DNA from 2 places in the Lysinibacillus sp. RC46 genome. Region 2 is predicted to be linked to the other one. Evidence: riboswitches for the same ligand, from Rfam matches in the RefSeq annotation. Region 2 holds a riboswitch; the other holds the start of a gene.
The links. Region 2 has a riboswitch for cyclic di-GMP ahead of ABH966_RS20575 (amidase). Riboswitches for the same ligand answer to the same signal wherever they lie in the genome.
Positions count from the first base shown of each region.

Region 1: it holds a riboswitch for cyclic di-GMP, as region 2 does, so the genes downstream of both, ABH966_RS13540 (methyl-accepting chemotaxis protein) here and ABH966_RS20575 (amidase) in region 2, are expected to answer to the same signal.

Region 1 is NZ_JBGCCF010000013.1:48,904-54,998, forward strand. It holds gene ABH966_RS13520 (MFS transporter) at 1-874, shown strand, start outside; gene ABH966_RS13525 (alpha/beta-type small acid-soluble spore protein) at 938-1,135, opposite strand; gene ABH966_RS13530 (YehS family protein) at 1,342-1,836, shown strand; gene ABH966_RS13535 (hypothetical protein) at 2,101-2,295, shown strand; cyclic di-GMP riboswitch class I at 2,526-2,611, shown strand; gene ABH966_RS13540 (methyl-accepting chemotaxis protein) at 2,720-4,462, shown strand; gene ABH966_RS13545 (SDR family NAD(P)-dependent oxidoreductase) at 4,462-5,214, shown strand; gene ABH966_RS13550 (sodium:solute symporter family protein) at 5,239-6,095, shown strand, end outside.
Region 2 is NZ_JBGCCF010000027.1:24,521-30,615, forward strand. It holds gene ABH966_RS20555 (MurR/RpiR family transcriptional regulator) at 1-315, opposite strand, end outside; gene ABH966_RS20560 (M20/M25/M40 family metallo-hydrolase) at 877-1,992, shown strand; gene ABH966_RS20565 (chemotaxis protein CheW) at 2,018-2,506, shown strand; gene ABH966_RS20570 (DUF6366 family protein) at 2,773-2,979, shown strand; cyclic di-GMP riboswitch class I at 3,197-3,285, shown strand; gene ABH966_RS20575 (amidase) at 3,329-4,213, shown strand; gene nspC (carboxynorspermidine decarboxylase) at 4,258-5,397, opposite strand; gene ABH966_RS20585 (saccharopine dehydrogenase family protein) at 5,394-6,095, opposite strand, start outside.

The DNA.
Region 1 (6,095 bases), on a different contig from region 2:
CATTGGTATAGCGCTTGTTGCCGAGGCTTGGCCGAAGAATAAGCAAGGAAGAGCTTCTTCATATGTTAGTGTAGGCGCTCAATACGGAGTTATTTTAGCAGCGTTACTAAGTGCCGTTATACTTCCGACTTTAGGATGGAGAGCTTTATTCTTTGTTGGTGTGTTACCTGTCATCTTCGCATTCATTGTGCGAAAAAATCTTGAGGAATCACCAGAGTGGGTAGCTGCTCAGAGAAATAAAAAAATCGATAAGCAACATGAAAAAGGTAAGTTGGTGCAGCTATTTGAAACGCCTCGAACTTCGATGACGACAATCTCATTAATCGTTATGGCAACTGTTCAAATTGCTGGTTACAATGGCTTAATGATTTGGTTGCCATCTATGTTGCAAAAATCTCAAGGTCTATCCGTTTCAAGCTCGGCACTTTGGACAATTAGTACAGCAGTTGGCATGATTATCGGGATGCTAACATTCGGACGATTTATGGACCGATTTGGAGCAAAGCGTGCTTTTGGTTTCTTTTTACTTGCTTCAGCATGTGCTGTGTTTTTATACTCCTATGCCACAGGAAGTGTCGCAATTTTAATCGGTGGTGCAATTGTTGGCTTTTTCTCAAACGGCATGTTCGCAGGGTATGGAGCTTTAATTAGTAGCTTCTATCCGGTGCAAATTCGAAGTACAGCAACAAACACGATTTTTAACTTCGGTAGAGCAATTGGAGGATTTTCACCGATCTTTGTCGGCTATATTCTTCAAAGTTATGATATGACGGTCGTAATGATCTATTTAGCAGCCTTATATTGCATTTCCTTTATCGTGATGCTAACTCTTAAAAAAGGGGCAAGAGAGGCTTTACAATCGGTTGAAATTTAATAATTAAAATTGAAAGAACGAATTCCAATTTTAAAAAAGGGATTCGTTCTTTTTGAATTATTATTATAATAAACCTTTTGAACGTTTTTCAGCCATTTCTACGAGGCGTTTTGTTATTTCTCCTCCGACTGAACCGTTTGCACGAGAAGAGGCTTCTGGCCCTAATTGTACATTAAATTCTTGTGCGATTTCATATTTCAATTGATTAACGGCTTCATGTACACCGGGAACTAGAAGCTTATTTGAACTACGATTAGCCATTTATCTCACCTCCTTGTGATTAGAATGGTCGAGAGTTAGCTAATCATACATGTTAAAAAATAAAATGCACATTCTAAATACTATAGTAAAGTAACTTTTGGAAAGCTAACTAAAATTGTGAATGTCTCTGCTATAATAAAGTAATGCTTCAATTTGGATAGGATTATTAGAAGCGCTTTTACAGTTAAAATGGAGGTTTTTTAAAAATGACGAACAATGATATTTTAATCCGTTTAAGATATGCATTAGATATCAAAAATACAGATATGGTTAAAATTTTTCAGCTAGGTGGCATGGACTATACGAAGGAAGAAGTATTGAACATGCTTATTAAAGTTTATGATGAGGAAGAAGCACCAGAAGAATACATTAAATGTAATAATAAAATGGTAGAGGCTTTTTTAAATGGATTTATTACATTTAAACGAGGTCCGCAAAAGTCTAAGTCTGGTCAACCAGAAGGCCCACTACCTGTTTCAGGAAAAGAAAGCCCTAATAATATGCTATTAAAGAAAGTGAAGATTGCGTTAGCCTTAACGAGTGAGGAGATGCTCGATATTTTATATGATGGGGGCGTTAGCGTTTCAAAAGGTGAATTAGGTGCCATTTTAAGAAATCCAAGTCATCGTAACTATAAAGAATGTGGCGATCGCTTTGTGAGAAATTTCTTAAGAGGGCTTACAGATAAATATAGAGATTAAAAACGTCTCCTGTGAATTGTCAAGTGTAAAATTTGATAAAGAATCAATGAATTAATGATTAAAAAAGCAACCGCAATTTTGCAGTTGCTTTTTTTGTGAAAGGTTTTACATAAAATCTCTATTACGATAAAAATATTCTGCAAAAAGCACGTTTTTCTTAGTTGAATGTAGTTGACAGTTTGTGACGAAATTGTGTACACTGAAATTGACATAAAGTTGTCACAAAGAGGAAAAATAAATGTTCACGAACAGAGGGGTGCTTTTATGTTTGGTTTAAACATTTTATTAGTTGCTTTCGCATGTGTTACGATCCCACTTGTTGTTGCTTCAGTGATGTTAGACATTTTTTATGCAGAAAAGAAACAAGTTCGTTTTTCATTACGCCGTACATCTATGTGGTATTCCTGTATGTTTGCTTTATCATTTATACCGTCAGTCTTATACATGACACTAAAATAGATATATCTTTAATTTGAATAATCATTTAGGGGTAATTGATTATTTAAAATTATAGTAGCAGCTACAATATTGCGTTGTAGCTGTTTTTAATTTCTCTGAAGAGAATTGCGGATGAGCCGAGAAAATTATGTAATATTGTTCATTTTATTGTAATAGTAAAATAGTAAATATTATGTGGTTTTTCAACTGGTAACATTGACTACTTTTACCCATTGTGTTAATTTGAGGAGGAAAAAGATGGGCAAATCTACTGAAAGGTAGAGACGCAAAGCTACAGATCTAAGGTAATAAATACTAGGATGGCTGAGCTGCAAAGGAGTACTAGTTAAGTACATATATTGCTAGTCATATTCTTTGATGCCTGTTTCTTTTGAAATAGGTTCTTTTTTTTGCCAAAAATACGATAAAGGAGGAAGTAATAATCATGAAGTTGTTTAAAAATGTTTCATTAAAAAACAAACTTTTACTAACGGTTTCTATTATTGTTTTGCTTCTAATTGCTATTATTACTACGCAAAGTATTAGAGAATTAAACAATCGAATGTCTGTTGATTTAGAACAAGAGTTGAAAAGTGTTGGTTTATTGACAGCTATGAATCTTGATAGTAATGAGGTTAAAGATTTATTGACTGAAAAGGGAGAGACTAATGCTGAATTTAAGAAAATTCAAAAGCAACTCGATAAGATCCAAGAAGAACAAGGTATTATGAGTTGGAGCTATATTTGGGATGTGAAGGACGCAGGTGGCGTTAACCCGATCGGCTATACATCTAATTTGAATGATGTCTATGAAGCGGGTGAAATCTTTACTGATTTAGCAGATGAACATGTAAAAACAGCTAAATTGGCAATTAAAAATAATAGCACTGCTGTAACTGATATTTTCGAAGATCCTTATGGTTCATGGCGAACTGTGTTTACCCCTATTAAAGATGACAATGGCAAGCTTATTGCGTTATTAGGTATCGATTATTCCGCGGACTACATAAATACCATCATTAAAACAAGTGTCATAAAACAAATTGTTATAGCTGTTATTGGAATTTTACTTCTATTAGTTTTACTCTACATAATTATTGATCGTCTATTAAAACCACTTAAGAAAGTAGTGAACGCTGCAAATCAAGTAGCGAATGGGGAATTAGTAAATGTAGATTTAGAAATAACGAAGGACGAAATCGGAAATTTATCTAAATCTATTAATACGATGGTTTCGAATTTACAACATATCATTTTAAATATTAGAAATACATCTGACAACGTTTCTTCTGCTGCTAATCAGCTAACTGTTAATGCAGCGGAAACATATAACAGCTCAACAACTATTGCTCAAGACATGGGACAAATCACGCAAAACGCTGAGGCTTCAATGGTAATGACTGAGGAAACAGCTGCTGCTATGGAAGAAACAGCGACAGGCATCCAGCAAATTGCTGACTCTGCTAATACGGCCGCTGAATCATCTATTTCTGCTTCGCAAGCTTCAGAACGTGGAAATCATGTTGTTCAGCAAGTCATTGCACAAATGGAGTTGATTAATGATTCTGTTGAACAAATCGGTACAACAATAAACGGATTACATATCAATACGAAAAAAATTAGCGATATCGTAAATCTTATTACAGCCATAGCAGATCAAACAAATCTACTAGCATTGAATGCGGCAATCGAAGCTGCTAGAGCTGGAGAGCATGGGAAAGGCTTCGCGGTTGTCGCTGATGAGGTTAGACGATTAGCGGAACAATCATCTCAATCTGCAACGGAAATATACAATTTAATTAGTACTATTCAAGCTGATTCTAACGCCTCTATCACGGTTATGGAAAAAGGGAAAGAAGATGTAAAGGCTGGTATGGAGTTTACAAACGAAGTAGGAGAAATCTTTAAAGAAATTCTCACTTCATCAGAAGAAGTTGCAAGTCAGATACGTGAAATTTCAGCTGCATCTCAACAAATTTCAGCTTCTTCGGAGGAAGTAGCAGCATCTGTTAATAATATTAAGCAATCTGCGGGGCAGTCATCTGAATTCTCAGCGAATGTGTCAAATGCAACACAAGAGCAATTGACGACCATGCAAGAGGTGAAAGAGGCATCTTCTTCATTAGGAAAAACAGCAGAAGAATTACAGGTACTTGTAGCAAAATTCAAATTGGAGAACGGTCAATAATGGAAATTAATTTTAAAGGAAAAAATGTACTAATTACGGGTTCAAGTAAAGGAATCGGCAAAGCCATTGCTTTAGGCTTTGCCGAGCAAGGAGCCAATGTATGTATCAATTATATTGGTGATGATAACGAGGCAGAAGAGGTTCGTGCACAAGCAGAAAAGTTTGGTGTACAGGCTATAAAATTTAATGCAGATGTATCGAATTCACAGCAAGTTCAAGCTATGTATCAATCTATGGACAAACAGTTAGGCGCTATTGATATTCTTGTCAATAACGCTGGATTTGCACAGGCTTCAAGCATAACGGATTTAACAGATGAGCAATGGGATAAAATGATTAAAGTTCATTTATACGGTTGCTTCTACAATTGCCGAGAAGCAGCAAAAAGAATGAAAGAACGAAACAAAGGAAAAATTATTAATATTTCTTCTGATATTGGTAGTTTAGGTTGTGAGGAATTTACGCATTATTCTGCTGCAAAGGGTGGCATTAATGCATTTACGAAGGCTTTGGCACGAGAGTTAGCACCTTCAATACTAGTCAATGCAGTAGCTCCTAGTGGTACATTTACAGACATCCTAAAGGAATTCGGAGAGAATTATGTAGAGGAAGAGTCTGCTAAATATCCGTTAAAACGATTAGCTCAACCAGAGGAAATCGCAAAGACTGTGTTATTTTTAGCTTCAGAAAATGCGAATTTCTATACAGGTCAAGTGTTAACGCCTAATGGCGGAGTCGTTATGAACGGTTAATGTGAAAAACTAAGGAGCAATACAATGTTAAATATAATCATCTTTAGCTTATACTTAATTTTTATTTATTACATTGGATATAAAGGATACAAACGAGTTAATACTGCAGAGGATTTAATTGTTGCTGGGTGGAGCATGCCTTTATCTGTTGTTACAGGAAGTCTAGTGGCGGCCTTATTAGCAGCCCCATTCTTCTTTGCAGCAGTAGGCTCTGGCTACACAAGTGGCGGCTTTGAAGGTTCAGCGACAATGGGCGGTTTAGGGACTTGTATGATTCTTGGAGCACTCATTTGGACGAAGCCTTTACGTAGATTAAAAGGCTGGACATTAGCAGACTACTATGGAATAAGATATGGTAGCAAAAAGCTAGGTGCTTATACAGGCGTCGTCATGGCGATTGCCTTCGGTGTCTTTAATGCAGCGGCGTTAACAGTTGGAGGCACGTATATCATTCAGCAGCTGTTGCAAATTGATTTCGTTCCAGCAGCATTACTCTTTGTATCATTAACAGCCCTATATTCTGTTATTGGTGGCTTATGGGCTGTAGCCTATACGGAAATTGTTCAGGGAGCACTTGCAGTAGCGGGGATAGTAGGGATCACAATTTTTATCTTATTCTATTACCCTGATGTAACATTTAACCCGGAGTGGTGGAATATTAGTGAACTCTTCAATAAGGCTGGAGCAGAGTTTTGGACGCTATATCTTGTGTTAGCACTTGGTGATATTCCGGCAGTGGACTTAGGACAAAGGGTAGCCGCGGCTAAAAGTCCAAAAGTAGCACAGCGCAGTATGATTATAGCTGGAACTATTATTATCGCGATCAGCTGGATTCCAGGTATGTTAGGAGAAGCGTTCAAAACGATTTATCCTGGTAGTAC
Region 2 (6,095 bases):
GCGGTCGATGATACTTTGAGCTGCTTTATCGAATTGGCTATCTTGTTGTTCACTAAATACATTGGGTAATTCTTGCAAGTCTTTCAGTAACTCAGAAAAGGAGTTGTAGTTTAATAACTTAGCAAAACGAATAACAGCTGGTTGACTCACGCCTACATTTTTAGCAATTTTTGATGAAGTCATAAAAATTACCTCTTGTAAATGATTGTTGACATAACGAGCTATCTTAACATTATTGGCGGATGCTTGCGTGCTAAATTGAACCTCATTCAGCTGTTGATATAAATTAAGAATTCGTTCTACTTTGGATATCATGCTATGACCATCTCCTCCTTAAACGATTAATTTTGTATAGAAAAATTCATCTTTCATATGTCGTTGAATATTTTTATTCGACAATATATTTCAGAATATACCATAATGTTCTGTAATACGATAGTAATTTTCAGAAAATTTAGTTTTATTTTTCTTTTCGTTTAATAGTTTAATAACTCTAGAAAAAGTATGTTTATACTGTTTGAACGTATGATATGTAACGGTTTAATAGATTTCCTCTCAGTGTTAATTGGACCTCAAGTTAATCGTTTATTATAAAAAAATTCATTGATTTTGTTGTCGATTTAATGGGCTAATCGACATTAAATAATTGGATATAATTGGGATAAAACATAACAGATCCCATTTTAAAAGAACTAATTATAGCAATTATCAGGAGTTTTACCCGTCTATAATTTGTAAATTTTATTGAAAAGGATAATTGCAACCATCGATTTAAAAACAATGTAATCGTTTTATTTTCCCAAACGCAGCAGTATGCTAAAATATAGAAGATAACTATGACGTGGAAAAACACGTAAACTAAGGGAGTCCTACAACATGACAAGTCGTTTAGTAGAAGAGTTTTTTGAGCTCGTACAAATCGATTCAGAAACAAAACATGAAGAAGTGATTGCGCCGATTTTAATCGACAAATTAACAACGCTTGGTTTTACAGTAGAACAAGATGATGCACATACTCGTAACGGGCATGGAGCAGGTAATATACTTGCTACGCTAAAGGGTTCATTAGATATCGACCCAATTTATTTTACTTCTCATATGGATACAGTTGTCCCGGGGAAAGGTATTAAACCTTCTCTTCGTGAAGACGGCTATATCGTTTCAGATGGTACAACAATTTTAGGTGCTGATGACAAAGCTGGTATCGCCACATTATTTGAAATGGCTAAACGCTTAAAAGAGCAAAATATTGAACATGGTGATATTGAATTTATTATTACAGCTGGCGAGGAAAGTGGGCTTGTTGGTGCTAAAGAGTTAGATCCTTCTAAAATTAAAGCGAAATACGGCTTTGCTGTAGACAGTGATGGCAAAGTAGGAGGAATTGTAACAGCAGCTCCATTCCAAGCGAAAATTTCCGTTAAAATAATTGGGAAAACAGCACACGCTGGTGTTGCTCCAGAAAAAGGAATTTCAGCGATAACAGTTGCTTCCAAATGTATTGCACAAATGAAGCTAGGTCGATTAGATGAAGAAACAACAGCAAATATTGGTCGCTTTGAGGGTGGTCAGGCAACAAATATTGTGTGTGACGAAGTAACAATTCTTGCAGAGGCTCGTTCGATCGACAAAGCGAAGCTAGATGCCCAAACGAAGCATATGCAGGAGACGTTTGAGCAAGTTGCAGCTTCATTAGGTGCAAAAGCTGAAGTTGAAGTGAAGCTAATGTATCCTGGATTCCGTGTAACAGAATCAGATAAAGTTGTTCAAGTGGCAATGGCGGCTGTACACAACATCGATCGTACGCCAAAGCTTGGTATTTCAGGCGGAGGTTCCGATGCTAATGTTATTGCGGGCTTTGGCATCCCTACAGTAAATCTTTCTGTTGGGTACGAGGACATTCATACAACAAATGAAAAAATCCCAGTCGAAGAATTAGAAAAATTAGCGGATTTACTTGTTGAAATCGTCAAAGAGTCTGCGAAAAAATAACCACAAAAATCGAGGATGTGAACGAATGGAAAGTGTAAAGGCAGTAGTTTTTGCTTGTGGTACAGAGGAATATGCAGTGCCTGTGGAACAAGCGATTTCGATTGAAAAGTTAGAGCAAGTAACACCGATTCCTCACTTACCTAATTATCTTCTAGGCTTCACAAGAATTCGTGGCGAGCTAGTCCCTGTGCTTGATTTTGAGCGTATTCTATATAATCGTTCTTCTAATGCTGCAACAGCACGGATTATAGTGTTGAACACGGATGTTGTGAATTATGGATTACTTGTAACAGAAGCTCGTGAAATTCTTGATTTTGATGAGTCAGTATTAAAGCAGATGGGACTTGTCAATTATTCAAAAACACGCTACTTTACAGCTGTGGCTAATCTTGAAAATCGTATGATCACATACGTTGACCCGAAGATACTTGTGAATTCATTAGAAGGTATACGTGAAATAATAAATTATTTACACAAAATGCTTGAAAATGAAAAAGAAAACGTAGAGGCATAAGTTTTTGTAGGATTAAATAATTCAATACAACACTTCATGTTGATGTTTTAGACAGAATTACAAATATGTGATTCTGTCTTTCTTTTTAAGTGGCTTCCAAAAGGGAAACTGAATACTCTATGTCGAATATTAAGCTTATCACCAAAACGTGTCGTTGATTTCCATTCCGACAGGTCACTTTCCTTGGGACGTCCGATGAGCTGCATGACAAAGCATAATTATGCATATATCTTTTAATAATTCGTTTTTGAGGAGGTATTTATCATATGGATTCAAAGAAAACGGAAACACCTGAAGAAAAAAGAGAGCATTTAAAACAAAGTGAATTAAAAAACAATCCTACTGGTTCTTTAAACGATGGGATAAATAGGGGAACTAGCGGAAATTTAAATGGTATGGGTTGGAAAGAGACGGTCGTATTAGTTTTAGTGTTATTGATAGGCTACATTATATACAAATTGTTTTTCAGTTAAAGATATCGAAAGGAATCGATATCTAATTTTGCATTTCATCATTCTCAATTGCTACTTCATCATCTTGTTCACCTTCATTATTACTGCTACGTTTTTATACTAATATAGTACAAATAACCTGTGTTCTTATTATCTTATTAGAAAGTTATCAATAAAGTTATGCGTTTTACCTACAGACATATTCGTACTAACATCGTATTATGTTAGGTAAGAAAAATACTGTAAAAGGCAAACTTCACCGAAAGGGAAGGACGCAAAGCCATGAGTCTAAACACTATTGTAGTGCATGATTGTCAGGTTGCCAGGTTCTGTTCTATGAGCCTCGGTAAATAGAATGGAGATGTAATATATGGTAAGTCGTTCACTAAAAGCAATCATTGCTTTTATAGTAACAATTGTAAGTACGCTAGGATTAACAATGGGGAAGGTAGACGCAATGGCCATGCAAGATAAGGCTACTTGGTTATGGGATACGACAAAGATTGTCGAAGATGAATCAGGGGTACTCTCATTTTTAGAAAGCAAAGATATTAATAAATTATATTTACAAATTAATAGTGATATAGCAAGTAACTATTACAAAAGTTTTATTGATAAAGCAATGGCAAAAGGTATAAAAGTATATGCGTTGGATGGTTCTGCAAGCTGGGTTTCAAAGGAGGGCTATAAAATGCAGGATCAGCTGTTTGATTGGTTACGTACATATAATGAAAATGCAGCAGCAACAGAGCAATTTTCTGGAGTTCATCTCGACGTAGAGCCGTATTTAAATAGTGGTTGGAGCTCGAACCAAGTAAAAACGATTGAATCCTATCAAGTGCTTCTTACTAGAGCGAAAGGGGATACTGATCGATTACATTTGCCATTGGAAGTGGATATGCCATTTTGGTTTGACGAAATTACATACAAAAACCAATTTGGACAAGGGTTACTAGCTGATTGGGTGATTGACCAAGTGGAAAGTGTTTCGATAATGGCTTATCGAGATGCTGCTAAAGACATTATAAATATTGTTGAACATGAAATAAACTATGCAAAAAAAGTAAAAAAATCAATTATTATTAGTGTGGAAACAGGTGCCTCTGATGAAGGGAAAAATATTACCTTCTATGATGATGGAGAAGCCTATATGAATAAACAGTTAGCACAAGTCCATCGACATTATGCTAATAAAAAAGGTTATAATGGTTTTGCCATTCATCATGTTGATAGTTGGATGAATATGCAGCCATAAAAAAATCCTCTCCATCTATAAGTTGGAGAGGATTTTCTTTGGCCTTATGAAAGTCGGCCGCTATAGTCTTCAAATTTAAATTCACGAATGACTTTAATGCCTTCTTCATCGTTATAAGAAACGATTGATGGAAGATTTACACCATTAAACATATGATTTTTCACCATTGAGTAATGCGCCATATCTGTAAATACTAAACGATCGCCTGGTTGTAAAGGTTGTTCGAATGAATAATCACCAATTACATCACCAGCAAGACATGTAAGCCCGCCTAGGCGATATGTGTAAGCTAGTTCATTTGGTTGACCAGAACCGATGATCATTGGGCGGTACGGCATTTCTAGAACATCTGGCATATGGCAAGTTGCCGATGTATCTAAAATTGCTAGGTCCATACCGTTTTTCTGTACATCAAGAACCGTTGCTACTAAATAGCCTGTATTAAGTGCAACAGCTTCACCGGGCTCTAAATAGACGAGAAGGTTATACTTGTCTTGAATGTAATTAATGATATTCACAAGCTTTTCTACATCATAATCATCACGTGTAATATGGTGACCTCCACCAAAGTTTAACCATTTCATTTGATGTAAAACATCACCAAATTTTTCTTCGACAACTTGTATAATGCGCTCTAACGTATCTGAGTTTTGCTCACACATTGCATGGAAGTGTAAGCCGTCAATACCGTCAAGCTGTGACTTGTCGAAGTTGGCTAATGTTGTGCCAAGACGAGAATTCGTGTAGCAAGGATCGTAAAGTGCTGTTTCAATTTCAGAGTACTCAGGATTGATACGAATACCACATTCAATTGTTTTACCAGCAGACTTTACTTTGTCCTTAAATTGATTCCATTGGTTAAATGAATTAAACACAATATGATCAACATAGCCAAGAAGCTCGTCCATTTCATGTTCCACGTAAGCTGGTGCATAGACATGAACTTCTTTGCCCATTTTTTCATAGCCGAGTTGAGCTTCAAATAATGAGCTAGACGTAATTCCTGCTAAATATTCACCCACTAATGGGAATGTGGAATGCATTGAAAACCCTTTTAAGGCAAGTAAAACACGGCAACCTGTGCGATCTTGAATCGATTTTAAAAGTTCTAGATTTTTTGTTAATAATCGTTCATCCACTACGTAAGAAGGGGATGGAACTTTTGAGAAATCAATTGGCTTCATCGACTTAATTCCTTTACATCTAACTCAAGGTCAAGTAATTCTGGATTATGGCTTTCTTGCCATGGTAGACCCCATTTATTTAGTGCATCCATGAATGGATCTGGATTGAAATCTTCGACATTCCAAACGCCAGGTTTACGCCATTGACCGTTCATCACTAGCATTGCACCAATCATTGCTGGGACACCAGTTGTGTAGGAAATTGCCTGTGAACCAACCTCGTTATAGCATTCCTCGTGGTCACATACATTGTAGACATAATAAGTTTTTTCCTTACCATCTTTTAGACCGCGAATAATACAACCGATGTTAGTTTTTCCTTTTGTACGTGGTCCAAGTGATGCTGGATCAGGCAGTACAGCTTTTAGGAAGTGAATTGGTTGAATCATTTGTCCTTCAAATTCAATAGGCTCGATAGAAGTCATACCAACATTCTCTAATACTTTTAAATGTGTTAAGTATTTTTCAGAGAATGTCATCCAGAAACGGATTTGCTTTAAGCCTTTAATGTTTTTAGCAAGTGATTCTAGTTCTTCATGGTATAAAAGGTAAATATCTTTTGGTCCGATTTCTGGTAAGTTATAAACCTCTTTTTTCTCAAGTGGTGCAGTTTCAATCCACTCGCCTGCTTTCCAGTAACGACCATTCGCTGTAATTTCACGAATGTTGATTTCTGGGTTGAAGTTTGTAGCGAAATG